3 regions of the Rhizobium sp. BK275 genome follow, and region 2 is predicted to be linked to each of the others. Evidence: predicted binding sites of a transcription regulator. Region 2 holds the regulator's gene; each other region holds the start of a gene.

Region 1 (7,959 bases), on a different contig from region 2:
CTCGCCGGCGGCGCATGCGGCTATGTCGGGCAGATCGCCAACCGCTTCATCCGGCGTGAAGGCTTCCTGGAAGGCGTTGCTGACGCCGAGCTTCGGCGCCTTGGGGCCAGCGAGCATCTCGAAGCGGCTGTCCCAGCGCGCGGTGATCTGGCGGATCGTCTCCTCGAGCTTGGCCTGAGGGATGCGTGGCGTCTTACCGCCGGAGCGACCGATGATGAAGTGCACACGCGCGACGCCACCTTCCGGGAAGGCCGGGTAATAAGCGGAAACGCGGCCGTCATAGACGGTCTTCAGGTAGGCACCGATGCGTTCGCGTACGATCGAGTCATATTCTTCGCGCGGCACGAAGACGATGACGGAAACGAAACGGTCGAAATGATCAATGCGCGGTAGGACACGCACGCGAGGGCGGTCGACCAGATCGTTGATCTGCTCGGCGAAGCGTGCAAGCAGCGTGGTATCTATCTGGAAAAGATCGTCACGTGGATAGGATTCAAGCGTGTTGTCGAGCATGCGGCCCGAGTGGCTCATCGGGTCGAAGCCGAAATGCTCCTTCACCTTTTCAATCTTGGAGCGCAACAGCGGGATTTCCGTGGCCGACGAGGTATAGGCGGTCGAGGTGAAGAGGCCGACGATGCGCAGCTCCCCTGTCACGTTGCCCTGTGCGTCGAAACGTTTGACGCCGACATAGTCCATGTAGGCGCGGCGATGGACCGTGGACTTCACATTGGCTTTGGTGACGATCAGGAAGTCCGGACCATCGAGGAAGGCGAGAATCTCCGGCGTCGTCGTCACGGCGTCCTTGCCGGTGCGCAGAACCAGCACATCGGGGTTGGAGAGAATGCCAAGACCCGTTCCCTTGTCACGTTCGACCTTCGCATCCGGTCCCTTTCCGGAATAGACGTAATCGCGCATGCCGAGGAAAGTGAAATTCTCGTCGCGCAGCCAGGTCAGAAAGGCGACCGCCTCATCACGGTCGGCCTTTTTGCGGCTGGCATTGTAGTTCGAAAGCTCTGTAATCACCTCGTCGACGCGCGACAGCATCGGCTTCCAGTCGGAAACGGCAAGCTCCACCTGCTCGAGCACTGCCTTGATGCGCTTGATGAGATCGGCGGCCTGAGAGGCGGCGAGCGGCGAGACATGAAGCTGGATATGGCTGACCCGTTTTGCCGGATCGCTCGGCACATCAGCGGAGTAAAGTTCCGGAGCCTTGCCGTCTTCCATGATCAGGATCGGGTGAACCGCCATGTAGATGTCGCGATGGGTGCTGGTCACCTCGCCCATCACGGATTCATAGAGGAAAGGCTTGTTGTGATCGGTCACCGAGAGAATGGAGACTGCGATGCCATCGGGGTTGACGTCGGCGATCGTATCGATGCTGACGCGCGCCGTCTTGCCGTTCCAGGCGGCGAGTTCGGCTGCCGAATGCACGGCGGAAAGCGCCAGCATTTCCGGTGTGTAGAGTTCGAGGTCGTCGCTACTGGCCCGGCCGAAGAGGATTTCGGGGTCGAGATGGGGTTCGCCGGTCGCAGCCGCGATCTTGCGCGCGCTTTCGATCTGCTTTTCCCGTTTCGGATTGTTTCTGGCAGCCATGGATCACCCCCCGATTTGTTCTGATATGGGCAAGTTAGCAGAAGGCTCTTCGAAAGAATCTTTAAAAAAGGGCTTCGAAAAGTAGTTTTCGTGCTTTTTTGACTATGCTGGCGAGAGATTTCGAAAGTTTTTGGGTCGTTTTGTGTCGGTGGACGGCAAAGCGTCCTTATCCGGCTTTCCGCCCCGCCGCACATTTCCACGCTCGCGTGAAGAATGGTTGACAGCGCCTCGTCAAAAAGATCATCAACGGCGGTCAAAATTCGGATTCGGATACTATGTCGGAAAACGCAGCAGGCGCAGTTATCGTCATTTCCAGCCATGTCGTGCGCGGATCGGTCGGAAACCGTGCTGCGGTCTTCGCGCTGGAAACGCTCGGCCATCAGGTCTGGGCGCTGCCGACGATCGTGCTGCCCTGGCATCCCGGTCATGGCCGTTCGACACGGCTTACCTTCGCCGAGGCCGATTTCGAGGCGGCGATCGACGATCTCATCCGCGCACCGTGGATCGGCGAGGTCAAGGCCGTCCTGTCGGGCTATTTCGGCAATGCGGCCCAGGCTCGCTCTGTTGCGAAACTCGTTGCGTCCTTGCGTGAGAAGGACCCAGAACTGCTCTATGTCTGCGACCCAGTCATGGGCGATCTTGGTGGCCTCTACGTGCCGGAGGTAACGGCCGAGGCGATCCGTGACCACTTGATACCGCTTGCCTCGCTCGCAACGCCGAACCGCTACGAGCTTGCCTGGCTTTCGGGCGCTGCGCTTGATGATAACAGTGCGGTCATGGAAGCTGCACTCGCGCTCGGCCCTTCGCGCATGCTGGTCACGTCGGCAGTGCCGATGATGACGGGCAGCACCGGTAACCTCTATCTCTCCGGGAAACATGCCCTGCTTGCCGAACATCGTGTCGTCGAGAACCCACCGAATGGCCTCGGGGATTTGCTCGCGGCTCTCTTCCTGTCCCGCCTGCTTTCGGGAATGGAGGACGAAAAGGCGCTGCAGTTGGCGACCGCAAGCGTGTTCGAAGTGCTGGCGCGCGCCGTCAAGCGCGGCAGTAGCGAACTGATGCTGGCAAGCGATGCTTCGAGTCTTTCGACGCCCATGGCAATGGTGCAGATGCGTCACCTCCTCCATCCTGCCCAACGGCGGAAAAAATAGGCCCCACGCTTTGCAGCGCAGCATTGATCTTGGCTCACGCGCGCGTTAATCCAGGGGCATGATGAGCTTTCCCAACTCCCTTCTGGCTGGTTATCGCAACTTCATGAGCGGGCGCTATGCCGATGCCCGCGATCGGTATCGGCAGCTTGCGGAAAACGGGCAAAACCCGACAACGCTCGTCATTGCCTGTAGCGACTCGCGCGCGGCCCCCGAACTGATCTTCGATGCAGGGCCTGGTGAACTCTTCGTTATCCGCAACGTTGCCAACATGGTTCCGCCTTTTGAACCGGACGGCCATTTCCATTCCACGTCGGCAGCACTCGAATTCGCTGTGCAGGCCCTGAAGGTCAAGAATATCGTCGTCATGGGTCATGGCCGCTGCGGCGGCATTCGCGCAGCACTCGATCCCGATGCCGAGCCTTTGTCGCCGGGCGATTTCATCGGTCGCTGGATGTCGCTCGTCCGCCCGGCCGCCGAACAGATCGGCAGCAACGACGTCATGACGCAGGCCGAGCGGCAGACCGCGCTGGAGCGGGTCTCCATCCGCAACTCGATCAGTAATCTCAGGACTTTTCCTGATATCAAGGCGCTCGAGGAAGAAGGTAAGCTGGAGCTTCATGGCGCCTGGTTCGATATTTCGACCGGCGAGCTCTGGGTGATGGATTCTGAGACACTCGACTTCATCCGTCCCGAAATCTGGGGATAGACCGCTTTATCGGTCTTTTAAGATATTCCAATAAGCTCGCTTGTGGAGTGCTACGCGCGCGGATTGGTCATGAATTTCGAAGTGGTGAAATTCAAGAATACAAGTAGGGCAGTGCCGGTCGCTATCCTGCTGCCGTTCGTCTTGAAGGAGTGGTGTTGATCCGCTCCTCACTCATGCAGTAGGCACGCGCTCGAAAATAACCATCTCTTTGCCGATGTTCTTGCCCGTGCCGCATTCGCATGCGGCGCCGTATCTTTTTCCTACTGGACGTCTCTTCAATTGCCGTCGATCTGCTGGCCGATATAGGCGATTGCCTGCTGATAGACCGTTGCGGCGTTCCAGCCCTGGATGGCTACGAAGTTCGGTTCGCCCGGCTGGTAGCCGGCGCCGGCACGCCAGCCATGGCCCTTGAGAAAATTGGCGGTCGAGGCCAGCGCGTCGGCTCGGGAACCGACCATGTCGACGCGGCCGTCACCGTCACCGTCAGCGCCGTAACGCACCACGTTGCGTGGCAGGAATTGCGTCTGGCCGATTTCGCCATGGGCAGCACCTCGGGCTTGCGGGCTGAGATAGCCTTCCGAAACGAGCTGCAAGGCTGCATAAAGCTGGTCTGTGAAATATTCCGAGCGGCGGCAATCATAGGCGAGGGTAGAGACTGCGGACATCGTATGCTGGTTGCCCATATAGCTGCCGAAGCCGGTTTCCATGCCCCAGATGGCGATCAGCGGACCGGCCGGAACGCCGAAGCGGCGCTCGATCGAGGCGAAAAGAGCCTGGTTGGCGGCTTTCATCGACCGTCCGCGAGAGATGATGGCGGCACCGCCGCGCTTCTTCATGAAAGCATCGAAGGATAGTTTGAAGCTCTTCTGGCCGCGGTCGGCCGAAATCGTCGGCTTGTTGTAGCTGACATTGGCGAAGGCGCGGCTGAGGACGGACTGGCTCACACCATTGGCTGCCGCCGTCTGTTTGAAATCGGCAACCCAGGCCTCGAAACCGGCACTGGTGTTACCGCACTGGGCACCTTGCGCGAACGCCGGTACCGCATGGAGGACGCCCATTGCCGCGGCGGCCGCCAGAATCAATTTTGTCATGCGCATTGAGAAACCCCGCTCTCGATCTGCATAGCTTTCGGGCCGGGCAAGAGAATGCCAGTCACCGGCGATTTTGTCACGGTCGCCTTTTAGCGAACGCTTATACGGCGGTATTTGCCCGAAAAAGCCCCACTCGTCGAGCAGGGCTTTAGCATATTATGGTTTACAAATGGTATCAGGCTGCTTGCTTGCGCGGCTTGACGAGACCCCGATTGACGAGCAGTTCGGCGATCTGGATGGCGTTGAGAGCTGCACCCTTGCGCAGGTTGTCGGAGACCACCCAGATGTTGAGGCCGTTCTCGACGGTTGCGTCCTCGCGGATGCGCGAGATGTAGGTCGCGTCCTCACCGGCAGATTCGTAAGGCGTGATGTAACCGCCGTCCTCGCGCTTGTCGATGACGAGGCAGCCCGGTGCCTCGCGCAGGATATCGCGGGCCTGGTCGGCGGTGATTTCGTTTTCGAATTCAATGTTGACCGATTCCGAATGGCCGATGAAGACGGGAACGCGAACCGCGGTGCAGGTCACCTTGATCTTCGGGTCCAGCATCTTCTTCGTTTCAGCCAGAACCTTCCATTCTTCCTTCGTATAGCCGTCTTCCATGAAGGTATCGATATGCGGGATGACGTTGAAGGCGATGCGCTTGGTGAACTTCTTGTTCTCGATCGGATCGGCAACGAAGACGGCACGCGTCTGGTTGAAGAGCTCGTCCATGCCATCCTTACCGGCACCGGAGACCGACTGATAGGTGGAGATGACGACACGCTTGATCTTGGCGAAGTCGTGCAAGGGCTTCAGCGCAACGACGAGCTGGGCGGTCGAGCAATTCGGGTTGGCGATGATGTTGCGCTTGGTAAAAAGCGAGATCGCGTCCGGATTTACTTCCGGAACGATCAGTGGCACCTCGGCGTCATAGCGCCAGGCCGAGGAATTGTCGATGACGACGCAGCCCTGTTGGCCGATCTTCGGGGAGACGCGCTTGGAAACTTCGCCACCGGCCGACATCAGGCAGATATCGGTGTCGGAGAAATCGTAGTTCTCCAGGTTGGAGACTTTCAGCGTCCGGTCGCCGTAGGAAACCTCCGTACCCTGGGAGCGGGCCGAGGCAAGTGCTACGACTTCATCGGCCGGGAAACCGCGCTCGGAGAGAATGTTGAGCATTTCCCGCCCGACATTTCCGGTCGCTCCCGCAACTGCAACTTTGAAACCCATTTCTCAAGCTCTCTTTCTCTTCTCTCCTCTTGTCCGTGAGGGGGAAGCGCGAAATTATCGCGGCTTCCTGTCCCCAGCCGGGCCGGGGAGAGAGCGGCAGGCCAGAGACGTCAGACGGTTTTCGTCGTCGTTTTGGCCTTGGTTTTGGAAGAAACCGGAACGGCAAAATCCAGCCCGGCATCTTCTGCCGGGTGATTGTGCTCAGCGATGGCGTGCTCGTAGCGAACCATGGATATTCCTTTTCCACCGTTGCTCATAAAAGGTTTTCCACAGGAGTCAAGGTTTTTGCGCATGCAGTTGGAGCAGGCAGAGGGCACCATTGCCGGGCGGCATCGACCCCGTTGTAATGACTGCAACGAAAAACAGAGGGGGTCCATGCGTATGCTTCTCGCGGTTTTCGCGGGGCGTGCCGTACCTGCGGTGATCCACGCACAAAAATTAGACTAAAGTCATAATCCCAAAGCATCCCTCTTTCTGACTCGTCTTTTCTGTCAAACTTCCGTCAGGCGTGTCGTGGCCAGAAGTATGCTGTGAGGAGAGTAGGCCGCGATCGTTGCTCATCACTCTGTGGAGGACAGACAATGGCAGATGTCGCAAGCGTCGACGGTGTGAAAGCCGGTCCGATGACGGGCGAGGAGAAGAAGGTCATCTTCGCCTCGTCGCTCGGCACGGTTTTCGAATGGTATGATTTCTATCTTTACGGTTCGCTCGCCACCTATATCGGCGCGACCTATTTCACCCAGTATCCGGAAGCGACGCGTAACATCTTCACGCTGCTCGCCTTCGCTGCGGGCTTCCTCGTGCGTCCGTTCGGCGCATTGGTCTTCGGCCGCCTCGGCGATCTCGTCGGCCGTAAATACACCTTCCTGGTGACGATTCTCATCATGGGTATGTCGACCTTCCTGGTCGGCATCTTGCCGGGGGCTGCCTCAATCGGCATCGCAGCTCCGATCATCCTGATCGGCCTGCGCCTGCTGCAGGGCTTGGCTCTCGGTGGCGAATATGGCGGTGCGGCGACTTATGTTGCCGAACACGCGCCGAACGGCCGCCGCGGCTACTTTACGTCCTGGATCCAGACGACGGCAACGCTTGGCCTTTTCCTGTCGCTGATCGTCATCGTCACGGTCCAGTCGATCATGGGCTCGACCGCCTTCGCCGCCTGGGGCTGGCGTATTCCGTTCCTCGTTTCGGTCGTCCTGCTCGGTATTTCCGTCTGGATCCGGTTGAAGATGAACGAGTCACCCGCCTTCCAGCGCATGAAGGCGGAAGGCAAGGGATCGAAGGCACCGCTGACGGAAGCATTCGGCCAGTGGAAGAATGCCAAGATCGCGCTGATCGCGCTTCTCGGCGCTACCATGGGCCAGGCGGTCATCTGGTACGGCGGTCAGTTCTATGCCCTGTTCTTCCTGCAGAACGTGCTGAAGGTCGATTTGCAGTCGGCCAACATCATGGTGGCGATCGCCCTGTTCCTCGCCACGCCATTCTTCGTCATCTTCGGCGGACTGTCGGACAGGATCGGCCGCAAGCCGATTATCATGGCGGGCCTGCTGATTGCGGCGGTCACCTACTTCCCGCTGTTCAAGGCGATGACTTACACGGCAAATCCAGCTCTCTTTGAGGCACAGGCGACGATCCGGGCAACGGTAACGGCCGATCCGGCGGATTGCAGATTCCAGTTCAATCCGACGGGCACCTCCAAGTTCACCAGTTCTTGCGATATCGCAACAGCGTTTCTGACCAAAAACTCGGTGCCTTATGATGTGGTGTCAGGTCCGGCCGGCCAGCCAGCAATCGTGAAGATCGGTGATCGTACGATCACCAGTTTCGATGCCGTCGCAGCCGGTGCCGATGCGGCCAAGACCAATGCGGCCTTCGAAAAGAACGTCAATCTTGCTCTTCATGATGCTGGCTACCCGCTGAAGCGCGGTGCGGCTAGGGTTGCGGATGCCAAGCTCGATGCCTTCATTGCCGCCAATCCGGAACTCGCTCTCAACGCCGATGCGATACGCGCCGGTCAGAAGGAAACACTGCCAGCCGACAAACTCGTTGCCGGCAAGTTGCTGACGGCGGATGAGGCGAAAGGCATCACAGACATGGCCGTGTTCACGATCCCTGGCGGTGGTTCGTTCGCGATGGTGGCCGATCCTGCTCGCGTCAACTGGGTTGGTACGACCGCCATCCTGTTCGTGCTCGTGCTCTACGTGACGA
Region 2 (7,959 bases):
CATGAGCGGCATCGTTCCCTCGACGGAAACCATCGCTAACGGCACCTACCCGGTTTCCCGCCCGCTGTTCTTCTACGTCAAGAAGGCGCACCTCGGCGCCGTTCCGGGCCTGAAGGAATATGTCAACTTCTTCGTATCCGACCAGATGATCGGCCCTGATGGCCCGCTCGTCGAATACGGTCTCGTTGCCGCTCCGGATGCAGAGCGCGAAGCGATCCGTAAGGCCGTAGAGGCTGGCAAGGCCATGTAATGACTTTGCCGGCGCGACGCTTGGGGTGTCGCGCCGGCATCGCCTTATCTGCCCGGCATCGCCAGGTGCCGTGCGGATGAACTTCTTCTCCATGATATTGAAGCCGATGGCATGCTCCTGGAGCTGCCGGGCTCTTTGGGGGCTGTGGGCCTGGGGACGTAACGAATGAGCACATCCATCATACTCTTGTGCCTGGTGGTGATCGGCGCCGTTGCCTATGTGGCCGCGCGCAGCCGCGCCAACGCGCTTTCCGGAGGCAGGTCTGCTGCCCTGCATTCGCGGCCGGCCTATTATGGCTCCTATGCCGCGATCTGGGCTGTTCTGCCTTCCCTGATCGTCCTCTGTGCCTGGCTGGCTGTCAGCCCCGGCATCATATCCTCCTCCGTTCGCGGCACCTTTCCCGATGACGTGAAGGCGCAACCGGCCGTCCAGCAGGACCTCGCCTACAGCATGGTCGCCACGGTTGCCCGCGGCATGAACCTGCTGACGTCGGATGAGGTTTCCTCCCTGTCGAGCAATCCCGCCGGTCTGCAGGCAAAGCTCAGCGAGAAGGGCGTACCGCTCGCCGGCGAGCCGCAGCCCTATATGATCGCCGCTGCAAAGACCCTGAACGCGGAGAGCATGACGAGCCGCCTCATCATGACGGCGATCGTGCTGCTGATCTCCGTTGCGGGCGCTTTCTACGCGCTGCGCTCCGTTGCTCCGCGCTTCCGCGCCCGCAACCGTGTCGAGCGCGTCATGCTCTGGGCGCTGCTCGTCGCCTCCTCCATCGCCATTCTGACGACGATCGGCATCGTGCTCTCGATGCTGTCGGAAGCGACCCGCTTCTTCGCGGTCATTCCCTTCGCCGACTTCTTCTTCGGAACGGTTTGGGATCCGCGCTTTGCCGGTGCAGGCAGCTCCTCCTTCGGTCAGTTCGGCCTCATCCCGCTGCTGCTCGGTACGCTCTATATCGGCTTCGTCGCCATGCTCGTTGCCGTGCCGGTCGGTCTCTTTGCCGCCATCTACATGGCCGAGTATGCCTCCCCGAGGGTGCGTTCGCTTGCCAAGCCGCTTCTCGAAGTGCTGGCCGGCATTCCGACCATCGTCTACGGCTTCTTTGCCCTCGTCACCGTCGGCCCGTTCCTGCGTGATTTCTCGGCGCAGATCAGCGGTCTCCTGACCGGCAACTATGCGAACTTCATCCAGGCGCAGAGCGTCATCACCGCAGGCATCGTCATGGGCATCATGCTGATCCCTTACGTTTCCTCGCTGTCGGACGATATCATCACCGCAGTTCCGCGGGCGCTCCGCGACGGCTCGCTCGGTCTCGGCGCCACCCGCTCCGAAACCATCAAGAAGGTCGTCCTGCCGGCAGCACTTCCGGGCATCGTCGGTGCTTTGCTGATGACCGCTTCGCGCGCCATCGGCGAAACCATGATCGTCGTGCTGGCCGCCGGTGTCGCCGCCCGTATCCAGATCAATCCCTTCGAGCCGATGACGACCGTGACCGTCAAGATCGTCAACCAGCTGACCGGCGACCTTGAGTTCACCTCGCCGCAGACGCTGGTTGCCTTCGCCCTTGGCATCACGCTGTTCTGCATCACGCTTTGCCTCAACATTTACGCGCTCTACATCGTGCGCAAATACCGGGAGCAGTACGAATGACGAATATTGTTTCCCCCGTCGCCGGCGTCAGCGTTTCCACGGCGCCCGCGCGTCGCGATATCGGCATCAAGCGCCGCTACGCTGCCGAGCGCCGGTTCCAGGCCTATGGCATCGCAGCCATAGCATTCGGCCTCGTCTTCCTCTTCATTCTGCTTTGGACGGTTATCAGCAACGGCTATACCGCCTTCCAGCAGACCGCGATCACGCTGCCGATCGAGTTCACAGAGAAGACGATCGACCCCGATAACAAGCGCGCGACCGATCCTTCGGTTCTGATCGCCGCCAACTATCCGGTTCTGCTGCGTGATGCGATCGTCAAGCAGCTCGGCATCAATGCCTCGAGCCGTCCTGACGTGCGCGATGCCTCCGCCATGCTGTCCAAGGGTGCGCCCATTCAGCTGCGCGATATGGTCGTCGCCGACCCCCAGATCATCGGCAAGACCGTCAATGTGACGGTGCTGGCCGACGCCAATATCGACAGCGCCAACAAGGGCCAGATCGACCTTACGGTCGATGAGAAGAACCGCAAGGTCAACGACAAGCAGGTTGCCTGGATGAACGAGCTGAAGGCGAGCGGCGCTCTCCACAAGCAGTTCAACACAGGCCTCTTCGTCAACGGCAATTCCAGCCGTCCGGAAGCTGCAGGTCTCGGCGTCGCTCTCATCGGCTCGCTCTACCTGATGCTGATCGTTCTCGTCCTTTCGCTGCCGATCGGTGTCGCCGCTTCGATCTACCTCGAGGAATTTGCGCCGAAGAACAAGCTGACGGACCTGATCGAGGTCAACATCAACAACCTCGCAGCCGTTCCGTCGATCGTCTACGGTCTGCTCGGCCTGTCGGTCTTCATCAACTTTGCCGGCCTGCCGCGTTCGGCATCGCTGGTCGGCGGCCTGGTGCTGACCCTGATGACGCTGCCGACGATCATCATCGCCACCCGCGCGGCTCTGCGCGCCGTGCCGCCGTCGATCCGCGCGGCCGCACTCGGCCTCGGTGCCTCGAAGATGCAGATGGTGTTCCACCATGTGCTGCCGCTCGCAATGCCCGGCATCCTGACCGGAACGATCATCGGCCTTGCCCACGCACTCGGTGAAACCGCGCCGCTGCTCTTGATCGGCATGGTCGCCTTCGTCGCCCAGGCGCCGACCACGCCGCTCGATCCTTCCACCGCACTTCCGGTGCAGGTCTACATGTGGGCCAACGAAGCCGAGCGCGCCTTCGTGGAAAGAACCTCGGGTGCCATCATCGTCCTGCTCCTGTTCCTGATCGTCATGAACCTCGGAGCTATCCTCTTGCGTCGTCGCTTTGAGCGCCGCTGGTAAACGGAGTAAAGATCATGAACATGTTGACGGAAGCCGCAGTCGAGAAGGCGCTGGACCAGAAAATGAACAACGTCCCGTATAAGATGATCGGTCAGGATGTCTCCGTTTATTACGGAGAGAAGCGCGCGCTTTTCGATGTCAATCTGAACATCCGCGAAAACACGGTGACCGCCCTGATCGGCCCGTCGGGCTGCGGCAAGTCCACCTTCCTGCGTTCGCTGAACCGCATGAACGACACGATCGACGGCTGCCGCGTCACCGGCAAGATCACGCTCGACAGCGATGACATCTACGATCCCGATATCGACGTCGTCGAACTCCGCGCCCGCGTCGGCATGGTGTTCCAGAAGCCGAACCCGTTCCCGAAGTCGATCTATGAGAACGTCTCCTACGGCCCGCGCATCCACGGCCTCGCCAAGTCCAAGGCAGACCTCGACCAGATCGTCGAGACGAGCCTGCAGCGCGCCGGCCTCTGGAACGAAGTCAAGGACCGCGTGCATGAATCGGGTACCGGCCTTTCCGGCGGTCAGCAACAGCGTCTGTGTATCGCACGCGCTGTCGCCGTCAGCCCGGAGGTCATCCTGATGGACGAGCCCTGCTCGGCGCTCGACCCGATCGCGACTGCAAAGGTCGAAGAGCTGATCCACGAGCTGCGTGAAAACTACACCATCGTCATCGTGACGCATTCCATGCAGCAGGCCGCCCGCGTATCGCAGCGTACGGCCATGTTCCACCTCGGCAACCTGGTCGAGGAAAACGATACCGACAAGATGTTCACCAATCCGGACGATCCGCGCACCCAGGACTATATCATGGGCCGGTTCGGCTGATTTTGGCGATGTGAAGCCTTCCCGATTTTCGAGGACAACGCCCCATGGCATCGACACATATTTTTTCCGCCTATGACGACGATCTGAAATTCCTGTCCCGGCGCATTTCCGAGATGGGGGGCCTTGCCGAACAGATGGTCGGCGAGGCCGTTCGCGCCCTGGTCAACGGCGATACCGCCTTGGCTCAGAAGGTCATTTCCGACGACGTGATCCTTGATCACGCCGAGCGTGAGATCAACGACAAGGCGATCGTCACGATCGCCCGTCGCCAGCCGATGGCCTCCGACCTTCGCGAGATCATGGGTTCGATCCGCATCGCCGCCGACCTCGAGCGCGTCGGCGACCTCGGCAAGAACACCGCAAAGCGCGTCATCGCCGTCCAAAGCACCGGCGTTCCGCGCAAGCTCGCCCGCGGTCTCGAGCATCTCTCCGAACTGGCGCTCGTCCAGCTCAAGGAAGTGCTCGACGTCTACACGACGCGGTCCGCTGACAAGGCCAAGTCCATCCGCGAACGCGACGACGAGATCGACGCGATGTACACCTCGCTGTTCCGCGAACTCCTGACCTACATGATGGAAGATCCGCGCAACATCACGAGCTGCACGCATCTTCTCTTCTGCGCCAAGAACATCGAACGCATCGGCGACCATGCGACCAACATCGCCGAGACGATCTACTACATGGCGACCGGCGCCCAGCCGGAGGGCGAGCGTCCGAAGGACGACAGCTCCAATACCGTCGGTGCGGTAACGGAGTAATCCTGATCCGCCGATTGCATGCGCGTCCCATGCGGGGCGCGCCAAAGCATGTCGCGCAAAAGTGTGCAGCGGTTTTGCGATAACGACATGCGAAAAAAGCTTAAAGCGCGGCAGCGAATCCGAATGATCGCGACACGCTTTAAGTGCAGCCAATTCCGAGTTCCTGCATGATCCCTTGCTTAAATCACCCCCGGTTTAAGGATCATGCATTAGGAGACTGACACGCATGATCCCAAGAGTTGCAGTTGTTGAAGATGAAGAGGCGCTGAGCGTGCTTCTCCGCTACAACCTCGAAGCGGAAGGTTTCGAGGTGGATACGATCCTTCGTGGCGACGAGGCCGAAATCCGGCTTCAGGAGCGCACGCCGGACCTGCTCATCCTTGACTGGATGCTGCCGGGTGTTTCCGGTATCGAGCTCTGCCGCCGGCTGCGCATGCGGCCGGAGACCGAACGTCTGCCGATTATCATGCTGACGGCGCGCGGCGAAGAGAGCGAACGCGTTCGCGGTCTCTCGACTGGCGCGGACGACTATGTCGTCAAGCCCTTCTCCACGCCGGAACTCGTTGCCCGCGTCAAGGCGATGCTGCGTCGTGCTCGTCCGGAGGTTCTTTCCAGCGTTCTGAAGTGCGGGGATATCGAGCTCGATCGCGAAACCCATCGCGTTCATCGCAAGAGCCGCGAAGTCCGCCTCGGCCCGACCGAATTCCGCCTGCTCGAATTCCTGATGTCGTCGCCGGGCAGGGTCTTCTCCCGCTCGCAGCTTCTGGATGGCGTCTGGGGCCACGATATCTATGTGGACGAGCGCACGGTCGACGTCCATGTCGGCCGCCTGCGCAAGGCGCTGAACTTCTCCAACATGCAGGATGTCATCCGCACCGTTCGTGGCGCGGGATATTCCATGGAAGCCTGATCCGAGTGATCGGAGGTCCAGACGGGTCGCTCGCTTGCCGGGCGGCCCGTTTGTCTATTCGGCACCCCCAGCTTCTTGTGAAAGCCGACACCAGGCGCCGAAAGCCAACCTCGAGAGGATCTGCCTTCTACAGACGGATGCGCACAAGAATTCGATCAAGAGCCTTTTGCAGAGCCGCCGCGCCGCCAAACGCGCGAAAGTCTTCGAGCACCTGTTCATTCAATCCGCCCTTGGTCGAATGCTCGTCGATGAGTTCATCGAAACTCGCGACAGGTTTTGAACGGGCAGCATGGGCGAGGCCGGAAAACAATTGACGGAGGTAGGCGTCGCCAGCCGTTCCCGAGAGCCCCTTGCTCTGTAGCCAGGTCGACGTCGCGTCCAGGATGCCGAAATAGGTGGCCATCAGGCAGCTCGCCACCGCGAGAAGTTCGAACTCCTGCTTGTCTTCAACCTGGATCGCCGTTCCGAGCGCCGAAAAGAGGGTGTGGGAAACCTCGTCGGGCGGGTAGATCGCGGTCGCCCCCTGGAGATCTGCGACGAACGGAAGTGGAATTGCCAGGCTCAGGCGAACCGGCTGATCGATCCACGCCAGCAATTGATCCATGGGCGTGGCCGCGACAAAGCTGATGACATGGTGGCCCGGCCGAAATCGGAGCGAGCGGATGACCTCCTCGGCAATTTGCGGCCTCACTGCCAAAAATACGAGATCGGAGCGGTCGAGAACATCCTGGTTGCCCACAGCGATCGTTACATTCCGGTTTGCCGCCGCAAGGCGGGCGGCGACGCCTGCGCTGCGCGGTGACAGCACGATCGGTGTGTCGCGAAACGCTGTCTTGCCCAATCCGGTGACGACGGCCTCGGTAATCGTGCCCGTCCCGACGAACCCCATTGTCATCTGCTTTGGATCGATCTCCATTGGCACCCCTAAGCGACTGTTTTCGCCGCGCTGCTCGACGAGAATACCGCATCTGTATCAGAAAATTGCGTTACAGCGCCATGACCGCCTTCCATGCCTGTTGAGGGCTGAAACGCCTTGATGGCGTTGGCTGCATGGTGAACGGTCGGCAAGGATCAGTCTCCGGCAGATAGTCGTGGCCACGAGCCGTTTTCCAGCCCTGCTATCCCAGAAAAAAATTACCCCTCCGCGCATCGGCGAGGAGGGGTGACGGTACGTTGCGTCTGTTGGAAAATCGCAGATCAGCCGACCCGGACTGCCTTGCGGCGCTCGCTCACCGGCTGGTAGGCCATGCGCTGATGATAGTTGCAATAGGGCGATGAATCCGGGGAGTCACAGCCGCAGAAGTAGAAGTCGTCCTTCATCGGATCGCCGACCGGCCACTTGCAGGTGCGCTCCGTCAGTTCCGTCAGGCCGAGGCGGCGGGAGATCGGCACGACCACGTTCTTGGCCGGCACATATTCCATTTCCTCGACCGTTTCGATCTCGATCTCTTCCTTCAGGACAGTTGCGCCCTGCTGGCGGGTAACGGTGCGGGTGGTGATGCGAGACGCATAGTTCGGGGCGCGGGGAGCCGAGGTATTGCGCTTCGGTGCACGCGCAGCGGTTGCCGTGCCGCCGGCCTTGGCGCGGCCGGGAAGACTGAGCCGGTGAACCTTGCCGATGACAGCGTTTCTACTGACGCCGCCAAGCTGCGCAGCGATCTGGCTGGCGCTCAGCCCTTCCGACCAAAGCTTCTTGAGCTTCTCGACACGCTCGTCTGTCCAGTTCATTGCCCTGTCTCCGCCTTTCGCGTTGGTGACGGCAGAATCCCTCACCGTTGCCCCGGAAGCCTCCGAAGCAAGAAACGCCTGATCAATTTTGGTGACTAGTTCCGCCGCATGCAGTCTAGTAATTGAACTTTAACCTAGTGTGAGCCTGACTCTGTGACAAGAGTCGCAGGAATCCGATGAATCCGAATTCGTAGTTTTCCCCAACTTGCTTCCCGGGAGAGTCATTTCTGCAACATTAGCTGTTGATAGACCTGTAAAGCCGAATACGGGCTTGACGCATGCGCTAAATCCTCAGTTTTGTTGACATTGCAGTGCGAAAAGTAAATAGTGGTTCAGGCCGCCGAAAGGCGGCATTTTTAATTTTTCGGACCTGGTTTTCTTAGCCGGAGTCCGGTGCCCCGGAACCTGATCAGGAGATCGCGCCATGGCTGAAGCCTCGCCGCTTTATGACACCTATTCTCGTGCCCCGTTGCGGTTCGAGCGAGGTGAAGGCGTCTGGCTGATCACCGAAACCGGC
Region 3 (7,959 bases), on a different contig from region 2:
AATGCTCCGCGAAAGGCGTTGGGGCTCAGCATGAGACCGCGTATGGTGCCGACAATCCCGGAACCGTTCCATCTGAGTAGACCAGTTTTCCGCGGCAGAAGGTTGCCCTCAGCCGTGGAAGACGACCGCGTTCAGCGATGACAAGATCGGAACGCAGGCCAACTTCGATCGCGCCACGATCTGTAAGCCCGAGCGCCGTCGCTGGGTTAGCGCTGACGAGCGCCACAGATGCCGGCAGCCCGCCCGATCCAGCTTCTGCAAGCGCGATGGCGGCCGGCAGTACGGTGGCGGGGTGGTAATCGCTCGCCAGAATGTCGAGGACGCCGTACTCGTAGGCCTCTCGGGCAGAGAGATTTCCCGAATAGGACAAGCCGCGAAGCGCGTTCGGCGCCCCCATTGCTGTTGCCAGTCCAAGTTTGCGGGCTTCCTGCGCCGCCGCCATCGTCACTGGAAATTCGCTGATGCGTGCACCCAGTCCCTCGACGATCGCAACCTTTTCGATGCTGTCATCGTCGTGGGAGGCGATGATGACGCCATGATCGCGCGCGGTGGCAGCGATTGCCTCCAGATTGTCGACTGCATCATTGTTTTGGGCTCGGTATTCGATGCGCTCTCGCACGCGACGGGCAGCCTGTTCAAGCGTGATTTTGTTGTTGCGGGCAATCGTCTCGATATGCCGCTCGACATCGCGATACTGGCCCTGTCCTGGCGTGTGGTCCATCAGCGACACGAGGTCGAGGGCGCCGGCCCGCAGCAGATCTTCGATCACGGCGCGGGCATGAGTGAAGGTGATTTCGAAGCGCGCATGGACCCTGTGGTCGACAAGAAGATCACTTTTTCGGAGCTGAATCAGGGTCTGGATAATCGAACGCGAATGTTCTTCCGATCGGACGTTGCCGTAGCCGGTATTACCGTGGAAAGAAAGCGCCGCAAAGGCGGTGGTGATGCCATTGCCGGCGAGTTTCTTGTCGAGTTCGAAGAGGCCGAGCTCCAAAGGAAAGCGCACATTCAGACGCGGCTCGATCTCGCGCTCGATCATGTCTCCATGCATGTCGATAAAACCGGGAAGCAGCAGCCTGCCGCTGCCATTGATGTCGGCAGAAGCCGCAGGGTCTTCCCTGATTTCCGCGATCAGGCCGCCTTCGATCCTGACTGCGCCGCGAGGTATAACCCTATCGCGCAGCACGATTTCGAAATCACTTAGCCACATTCTCCGCTCCATCCATCCTAGATCTGTCGGATCTGCCGATGCGACGACCTAGCCTGTTACGCTGCTGCGATGACGAAACATGTCAGCAAGATCATTGATCCGCAGGCGCCTCGTCGAAAACGACCGGTTACCGGCAAGCGCTTTCGTCTAATCGAGTGCCGCATAGGGTGCAGGAGATGCAGGGGCAGTTTCTACCGCTCTCTAGGAAATGTCAGATTAGTGACTGTCATGTCACCATCTGACATTTCCCACGTGATCAATAAAAAAACCTATGCAGATTATGCATCCTATGCAGGTCAGAGTGGACCATCCATGATCGCTAACGTGCGCTCCTTCTGCGGGCTGCTATTGCGGATGTCGGCTCAGTTTGACGTGGCTGCAAGTCGCGGCGGCTGTGACCGGCACGAACAGGCTTTTCGCACGTCTGCGCAATGGAACTCAGACCGCGTAAGGATTTGCAGCCGGAGTCGTGAACCAATGCGCGCCGTCTTCTGCCATATAGATGTGATCTTCGAGGCGAATGCCGAATCTGCTGGGGAAGACAATCATCGGCTCGTTCGAAAAGCACATGCCTGGGGCCAGCGGCGTTCCGTTGCCTCGGACGATATAGGGCGCCTCGTGGATTTCGAGGCCGAGACCATGACCGGCGCGATGCGGTAGGCCGGGCAGGCAGTAGTCCGGACCGAGGCCATGGTGTGCAAACTTGTTGCGGGCGGCCATATCAAGGCTTTCGCATGGCGCGCCGAGTTTTGCCGCATCGAAAACGACCTGCTGGCCTTCGCGCTCGATCGCCCAGGCGCGTTCGAATTCGCCATTGCCTTCGTTGAGCATATAGGTGCGCGTCAGATCCGAATGATAGCCGTCGAGGCGGCAGCCGGTGTCGACGAGAATGACATCGCCCGACTTCAGGATCTGTTCACCATCTGCACCATGCGGCAGCGCGGTTGCCTCACCGAAGGAGACGATGCAGAAGGTCGAGCCGCCGTCGGCGCCTGCCGCCCGATGCTGCTGATCGATGAAGCGAACCACCTCCGAAGCCGCGGTGCCGGGTGCGAGCGTATCGCGGACCTTGCGGTGAATATCCAGCGTGATGCCCATCGCATGCTGGATGAGCGCGATTTCCGCCGGCGATTTGATGGCACGCAGCGCGCGGATGAGAGGTCCGCCGTCGATGAGACGCGCAGCGCCTATCTGTTCGGTGAAGGCATGGTAGAAGGCAAGCGGCAGTGCGTCGTCGAGGGCGAGTTTGCCTGTTGGCCCGGCTAGCCGCGAGACGAGCGCCGCCGGGCTTTCCTCTTCTTCCCAGACGGCGATCTCACCCGGCAGATGCGGGAGCATTTCGACACGGCTGCGCTCGAAACCGGGCACGATATAAATCAGCTTATCGTCAGTCATGAGCGCGCCGAGCAGGCGTTCGCTCAGGTGCCAGACGAGGCCGGTGAAATAGCGTAAGCTCTCAGTCGGGCCGAGCAAGGTGGCAGCGATGCCTTGCGCCTGCATGCGTTCGCGCAGGCGCGACAGGCGGCTCTGCCTTTCTTCATCTGTGATGGCTGCGACGGGATGGGACCAGGCTTGGAGAGACACGCTATATATCCGTGATTTTTGCCGAAATTAGATGCTTGATTCCAGCATAGGGCAATTGTAGGCACTGTGTCGACAAACAATCTACAGGATTTGACCATGCTCGTCAGCGAATACACGATCCCCGGCGTCCATGTCCGCGACCATCTCGTCGACGTGCCGCTCGACTGGAAAAAGCCGGATGGCGTATCGATCAAGGTCTTTGCGCGCGAGGTCTGCGATCCCACGCGTAAACAGGAAAAACTGCCCGTCCTGCTGTTCCTGCAGGGTGGTCCTGGCGGCAAATCACCGCGTCCGGTCGGCGGCGGCCCCTCGTGGCTTGGCGAAGCGCTGAAGAATTACCGCGTCGTGCTGCTCGATCAGCGCGGCACCGGACGAAGCACCCGCATCGAGAGCGCCACGATGGCCGCCTTTGCGGATGGGAAGGCAGGGGCCGATTATCTCAGCCGTTTCCGTGCAGACAACATTATTGCCGATTGCGAGCATATCCGGAAGAGCGTGTTTGGCGGGGTACGCTGGGAGACGCTTGGCCAGAGTTATGGCGGCTTTCTGACGTTGACCTATCTGTCGCAGGCCCCGGAGGGACTGGCCGCCTGTTATGTCACCGGCGGACTGGCCGGGCTTTCCGCAACAGCCGATGACGTCTATCGCCGCACCTATCCGCGCGTCGCGGCCAAGAACCGGGAATATTATCGGCGGTATCCGGCTGATCGCGATCGCATCGCCCGTATCGCCGAGCGCATTGCCGCCGATGATGTCAGGCTTCCGGATGGTGATCGCCTGACGGTGCGCCGGCTGCAGACGATCGGCATCGATTTCGGCATGGCGCCGGGTTACGAGAATGTGCACTGGCTGGTGGACGAGGCCTTCTCCGATCAGGAGGAGACACGCTTTTCAGATGCCTTCCTGGCCTCGGTCATGTCGCTGACCTCTTATGACGGAAATCCAATGTTCGCGGTGCTGCAGGAAAGCATTTACGGGCAGGGTAAGACTGCAACGGGTTGGGCCGCGGAGCGCATCCGATCGGAATTTGTCGAATTCGGTGAAGAGAGCCGGCCGCTCTATCTGACCGGCGAGATGATGTATCCGTGGATGTTTGAGGAAATCCGCTCGTTGCGGCCGTTCCGCGATGCCATGGAGGCGCTGGCGCGTTGCGACGGGTTCGAGCCGCTCTACGATACTGCGCGGCTGTCATCGAGCGAGATCCCGGTCGCTGCGGCGGTCTATTTCGACGATATGTATGTCGATGCCGAGCTGTCGCTCGCAACCGCCCGTGACGTCGGCAATGTCAGGACCTGGGTCACGAATGAATTCGAACATGACGGCGTGCGCCAGTCGCCAGCCGTCTTCACACGTCTCAGGCAGATGGTGCGTGATCGCGGCGGTCCCCTCGGATAATCCGAGGGGCCTTCATCTCGGGTGTGCTCGCGGGCCTGCCAGACGTCAGGCCGAAAGCGACCTGCCGCCGATGGGATCGAAGAGGTGCATACGGTTCATGTTGAAGGAGAGCGGCATTTTCGTGCGCGGACGCGGATCGCTCTCCGGATCGACATTAGCGCATATGCCGACCGAACCGATGTCGAAATAGATCATTGTTTCCGGCCCCAGCGGCTCCACCAGATCGATATCAGCCTCGATGGTTTCAAAGCCGGGTTTCTGCGCCAGGCTTGATATCGATTCAGGCCGGATTCCGAAGATGACCGGCTTGCCGGCATGCGCCAGGTATTCCTGAGCCCGCGTCACTGGAACCGCAAGCCGGCTGCCGTCTTCCAGGATGACGACCAGTCCATTGCCGTCGGCCTCGAGCGATGCGTTGAGGAAGTTCATCGACGGCGAGCCGATGAAACCGGCCACGAACTGACTGACAGGATTATGGTAGAGTTCCTGCGGCGGACCGGCCTGCTCGATAATGCCGCCATTCATGACGACGACGCGATCGGCCATGGTCATCGCCTCGACCTGATCGTGGGTGACATAGACGGTCGTGGTCGGCAACAATTGGTGCAGGCGCTTGATCTCGGTACGCATCTGCACCCGCAGCTTGGCATCGAGGTTGGAAAGCGGTTCGTCGAACAGGAAGACCTTGGGATTGCGTACGATGGCGCGGCCCATCGCGACGCGTTGGCGCTGCCCGCCCGACAGTTGGCCGGGGCGCCGAGACAGGAGTTCGGTAATATGCAGCGTCTCAGCGGCACGGCTGATGCGCTCGTCGATCTCCGTTTTCGGCAGCTTCTGCTGTTCGAGGCAGAAGGAGATGTTTTCCCTGACACTCATGTGCGGATAGAGCGCGTAGTTCTGGAACACCATAGCAATGTCGCGCTTGCCGGGGCCAAGCCGGTTGACGACCTGATCGCCGATGACGATATCACCGCCGGTGATATGCTCCAGTCCAGCGATCATGCGCAGCGTCGTCGATTTGCCGCAGCCGGACGGGCCGACGAAGACGACGAATTCGTTGTCCTCGATATTGAGGTTGATGCCGCGCACGGCTTCGTAGATGCCGTAGGATTTGACCACGTTGCGCAGTTCAAGGCGTGCCATTGCGATCTCCCTACTTCTCGTGCAGCCAGACGGCCATCGCGCCCGGCTCTCTGTTTGCCCAAAGATGATAGGGGATTGCCCTGAAACGTCTCGGCTTCAGCGCCGGCGGCTCTGTGCGATAGAGTGTTTCCCGCCAGTCGGATGCATCGGCTTCCAGCGCATCGCCTTCAAGAACCGTGGCCCCGCCGAGAAGCGTGTCGTCGAAGATTGCGACAATCTCGCCCTGCGAGGGCAGCCTCAGCCGTTGCGGCTCCGTGCCGAGATCGGCTTCCTCGACGCAGAAGATCACCGGGCCGCGCCGTAGCGCAAAACGGCCATTGTCTTCGGTTGCGGCCGGATGGGCATAAAGCCGGTCGACAGGCATATCGAAGGAGAGGCGAACCTCGTCGCCATCCTTCCATTCGCGTTCGATTGCCGCATAGCCCTTGCTGATATCGAGCTTGATCGCCCCGCCATTGACGAAGGCCTCGGCATCGCGGCACCAGCCGGGAATGCGCAGGCGCAGCGTGAAACGCTTCGGCTGTTCGAGGCCGAGCGAGATCCTGACGTCGCCATTCCACGGATATTCCGTCTTCTGCGTCAGGCGCAGGAAAGTATTGCCGACCGAGAGTTCGGCGGCGTTTTCGCCGTAGAGATGGATTGCCACCTCATCAGCTTTGGTCGAGTAGAAGTACTGGCCGAGCGAGGTGATGAAGCGGGCGATATTGGTCGGGCAGCATGGGCAGTAGTGCCACTTCCAGCGGCGGTTCTGGCCGTGGCTTTCGAGCACGTTCTCATAGAAATAATGCTCGCCGTCGCGCGAAATGCCTGACAGTGCGCCGTTGTAGAGCACGGTTTCGAGCTTGTCGGTAAATTTGCTGTCGAGCTCGACCTGCGCCATGCGATGGCTGAAGAAACCGAGCGCAACGGCAGCGCAGGTTTCGGCATAGGCCGTTTCGTTCGGCAGATCGTATTCGCGGGTAAAGCCCTCGTTCGAAGCCGAGGGGCCGAGGCCGCCGGTGACATAGAGCTGACGTCCCACCAGATTGTCGAACAGCCGGTCGCAGGCGCTTTTCAGGCTCTCGTCGTCGTTTTCGAAGGCAAGGTCGGCCATGGCGGAGAACAGGTACATGGCGCGCACGGCGTGGCCGACGACCTGCGTCTGCTCGCGCACCGGCATATGGGCCTGGCTGTAGGCATAGGTCTGAAAGACGTAGCTGGCCGGGTCTTCGCCGCGCTTGCGCGCCTCTTCGTCGTAATAGGAGGGCATCTGACCGCGCTCGTCGACGAAATAGGTGGCAAGCTTTAGATGCCGGGGATCCCTCGTCACGCGGTAGAGCTTGACCAGCGCCAGCTCGATTTCCTCATGCGCATCATAGCCGCGCAGCTTGCCCGGCTCGCGGCCGAAGGTGTCGATGATGTGATCGACGGCGCGGATCATCACGTCAAGGAAGCGACGCTTGCCTGTCGCCTCGAAATAGGCGACGGCGCCTTCCAGCAGATGTCCCATCGAATACATTTCATGCAGGTCGCGCAGGTTGGTCCAGCGCTTTTCCGGCTCGCGGCGGATGAACCAGCTGTTGAGGTAACCGTCGGCCATCTGGCCGTATTCGAGCTTTTCGACGATCGCGTCGATCTTCGCCTCGATGTCAGGGTTCGGACTGTTCTTCAGCGTGTAGCTCGCTGCCTCGATCCATTTGCCGAAATCGGAATCGAAGAAATGCTGCATCGACAGGCCACTCGGCTGGATGGGCCGCGCCAGCGGGCCGGCCGGCTTGTCGAAGTCGAGCACTTCGAGGAAGCCTTCCTCATCGAGCCGCATATGCTGGGTTGGAATGGTCACGTCGCGGACAGTCTCCGTCCAGCTCTTCCAGAAGCCGCCATTGAAGGCGACGCGGGTGTGGTCGGCCGGCACGTATCGGTCGATCGGGGATCGTGACGGGGATTTCTGGGCGATGGGCATGGGAACTCCTTGAGCGGGCGGGCCGCTTTTCATTTCACGGCGCCGGCCGTCAGGCCGCGCACGTAGTAGCGTTGAAGAAGAAGGAAGAGGATGATGCAGGGGATCATGGTGACCGCGATACCCGCCTGCAGCGCACCCCAGTCGATGATGCCGTAGAGGCCCGAAGACACGTTCACCAGCATGATCGGCAGCGTGAACTTGTTCTGGTCCGACAGGAAGATGAGCGCCGCCAGGAACTCGTTCCACGAATTGAGGAAGGCAAACATCGCCACCGTCGCGACACCGGGCAGCGCAATCGGCAGCATGATGCGGCGCAGGATTGTCGCCTGCGAGGCGCCGTCGATGCGGGCCGCTTCGATCAGCGCCTTTGGTACGGCATCGAAGGCATTGCGCATCATGAAGACGGAGAACGGCAGCTGGAAGGTGACATAGATCAGCACCAGGCCGAACAGGTTGTTCTGCAGGCCGAGCAGCTTCAGGATCAGGAACAGCGGCGTCAGGATCGACTGGAACGGGATCATCATCGTTGCCATGATCAGCACGAAGAGGATCGACTGACCGGGAAACCTGAATTTGGAGAAGCCATAGCCGGCCGGCACTGAGACGACGACCGTCAGCACGACCGTGCCGATGGCGATCATCACCGAATTGGCGGCGTAGACATACCAGCCGGCGCCGACATTCT

What was found. The regulator PhoB, encoded in region 2, activates phosphate uptake and scavenging genes when phosphate is short. The targets are predictions, from matches to a motif close to TGTCATNNANCTGTCAT.
Region 1: FHT82_RS20760 (NAD-glutamate dehydrogenase) is a predicted target of PhoB. The motif match lies at 1,800-1,816, and genes of this name have one in related genera.
Region 3: FHT82_RS16975 (alpha-D-ribose 1-methylphosphonate 5-triphosphate diphosphatase) is a predicted target of PhoB. The motif match lies at 1,419-1,435, and genes of this name have one in related genera.

What each region holds. Positions count from the first base shown of each region.
Region 1 covers NZ_JACHZL010000006.1:376,354-384,312, reverse strand. The annotation lists gene FHT82_RS20760 (NAD-glutamate dehydrogenase) at 1-1,593, opposite strand, end outside; gene pdxY (pyridoxal kinase PdxY) at 1,869-2,744, shown strand; gene FHT82_RS20750 (carbonic anhydrase) at 2,803-3,450, shown strand; gene FHT82_RS20745 (lytic transglycosylase domain-containing protein) at 3,726-4,547, opposite strand; gene FHT82_RS20740 (aspartate-semialdehyde dehydrogenase) at 4,717-5,751, opposite strand; gene FHT82_RS20735 (hypothetical protein) at 5,862-6,071, opposite strand; gene FHT82_RS20730 (MFS transporter) at 6,333-7,959, shown strand, end outside.
Region 2 covers NZ_JACHZL010000002.1:465,872-473,830, forward strand. The annotation lists gene FHT82_RS08180 (substrate-binding domain-containing protein) at 1-250, shown strand, start outside; gene pstC (phosphate ABC transporter permease subunit PstC) at 416-1,897, shown strand; gene pstA (phosphate ABC transporter permease PstA) at 1,894-3,216, shown strand; gene pstB (phosphate ABC transporter ATP-binding protein PstB) at 3,231-4,046, shown strand; gene phoU (phosphate signaling complex protein PhoU) at 4,091-4,804, shown strand; gene phoB (phosphate regulon transcriptional regulator PhoB) at 5,031-5,714, shown strand; gene FHT82_RS08210 (pyrroline-5-carboxylate reductase) at 5,842-6,630, opposite strand; gene FHT82_RS08215 (GcrA family cell cycle regulator) at 6,912-7,442, opposite strand; gene FHT82_RS08220 (aspartate aminotransferase family protein) at 7,867-7,959, shown strand, end outside.
Region 3 covers NZ_JACHZL010000005.1:108,759-116,717, reverse strand. The annotation lists gene FHT82_RS16975 (alpha-D-ribose 1-methylphosphonate 5-triphosphate diphosphatase) at 26-1,210, opposite strand; gene FHT82_RS16970 (Xaa-Pro peptidase family protein) at 1,649-2,794, opposite strand; gene FHT82_RS16965 (alpha/beta fold hydrolase) at 2,891-4,189, shown strand; gene ugpC (sn-glycerol-3-phosphate ABC transporter ATP-binding protein UgpC) at 4,235-5,332, opposite strand; gene FHT82_RS16955 (beta-L-arabinofuranosidase domain-containing protein) at 5,343-7,274, opposite strand; gene FHT82_RS16950 (carbohydrate ABC transporter permease) at 7,304-7,959, opposite strand, start outside.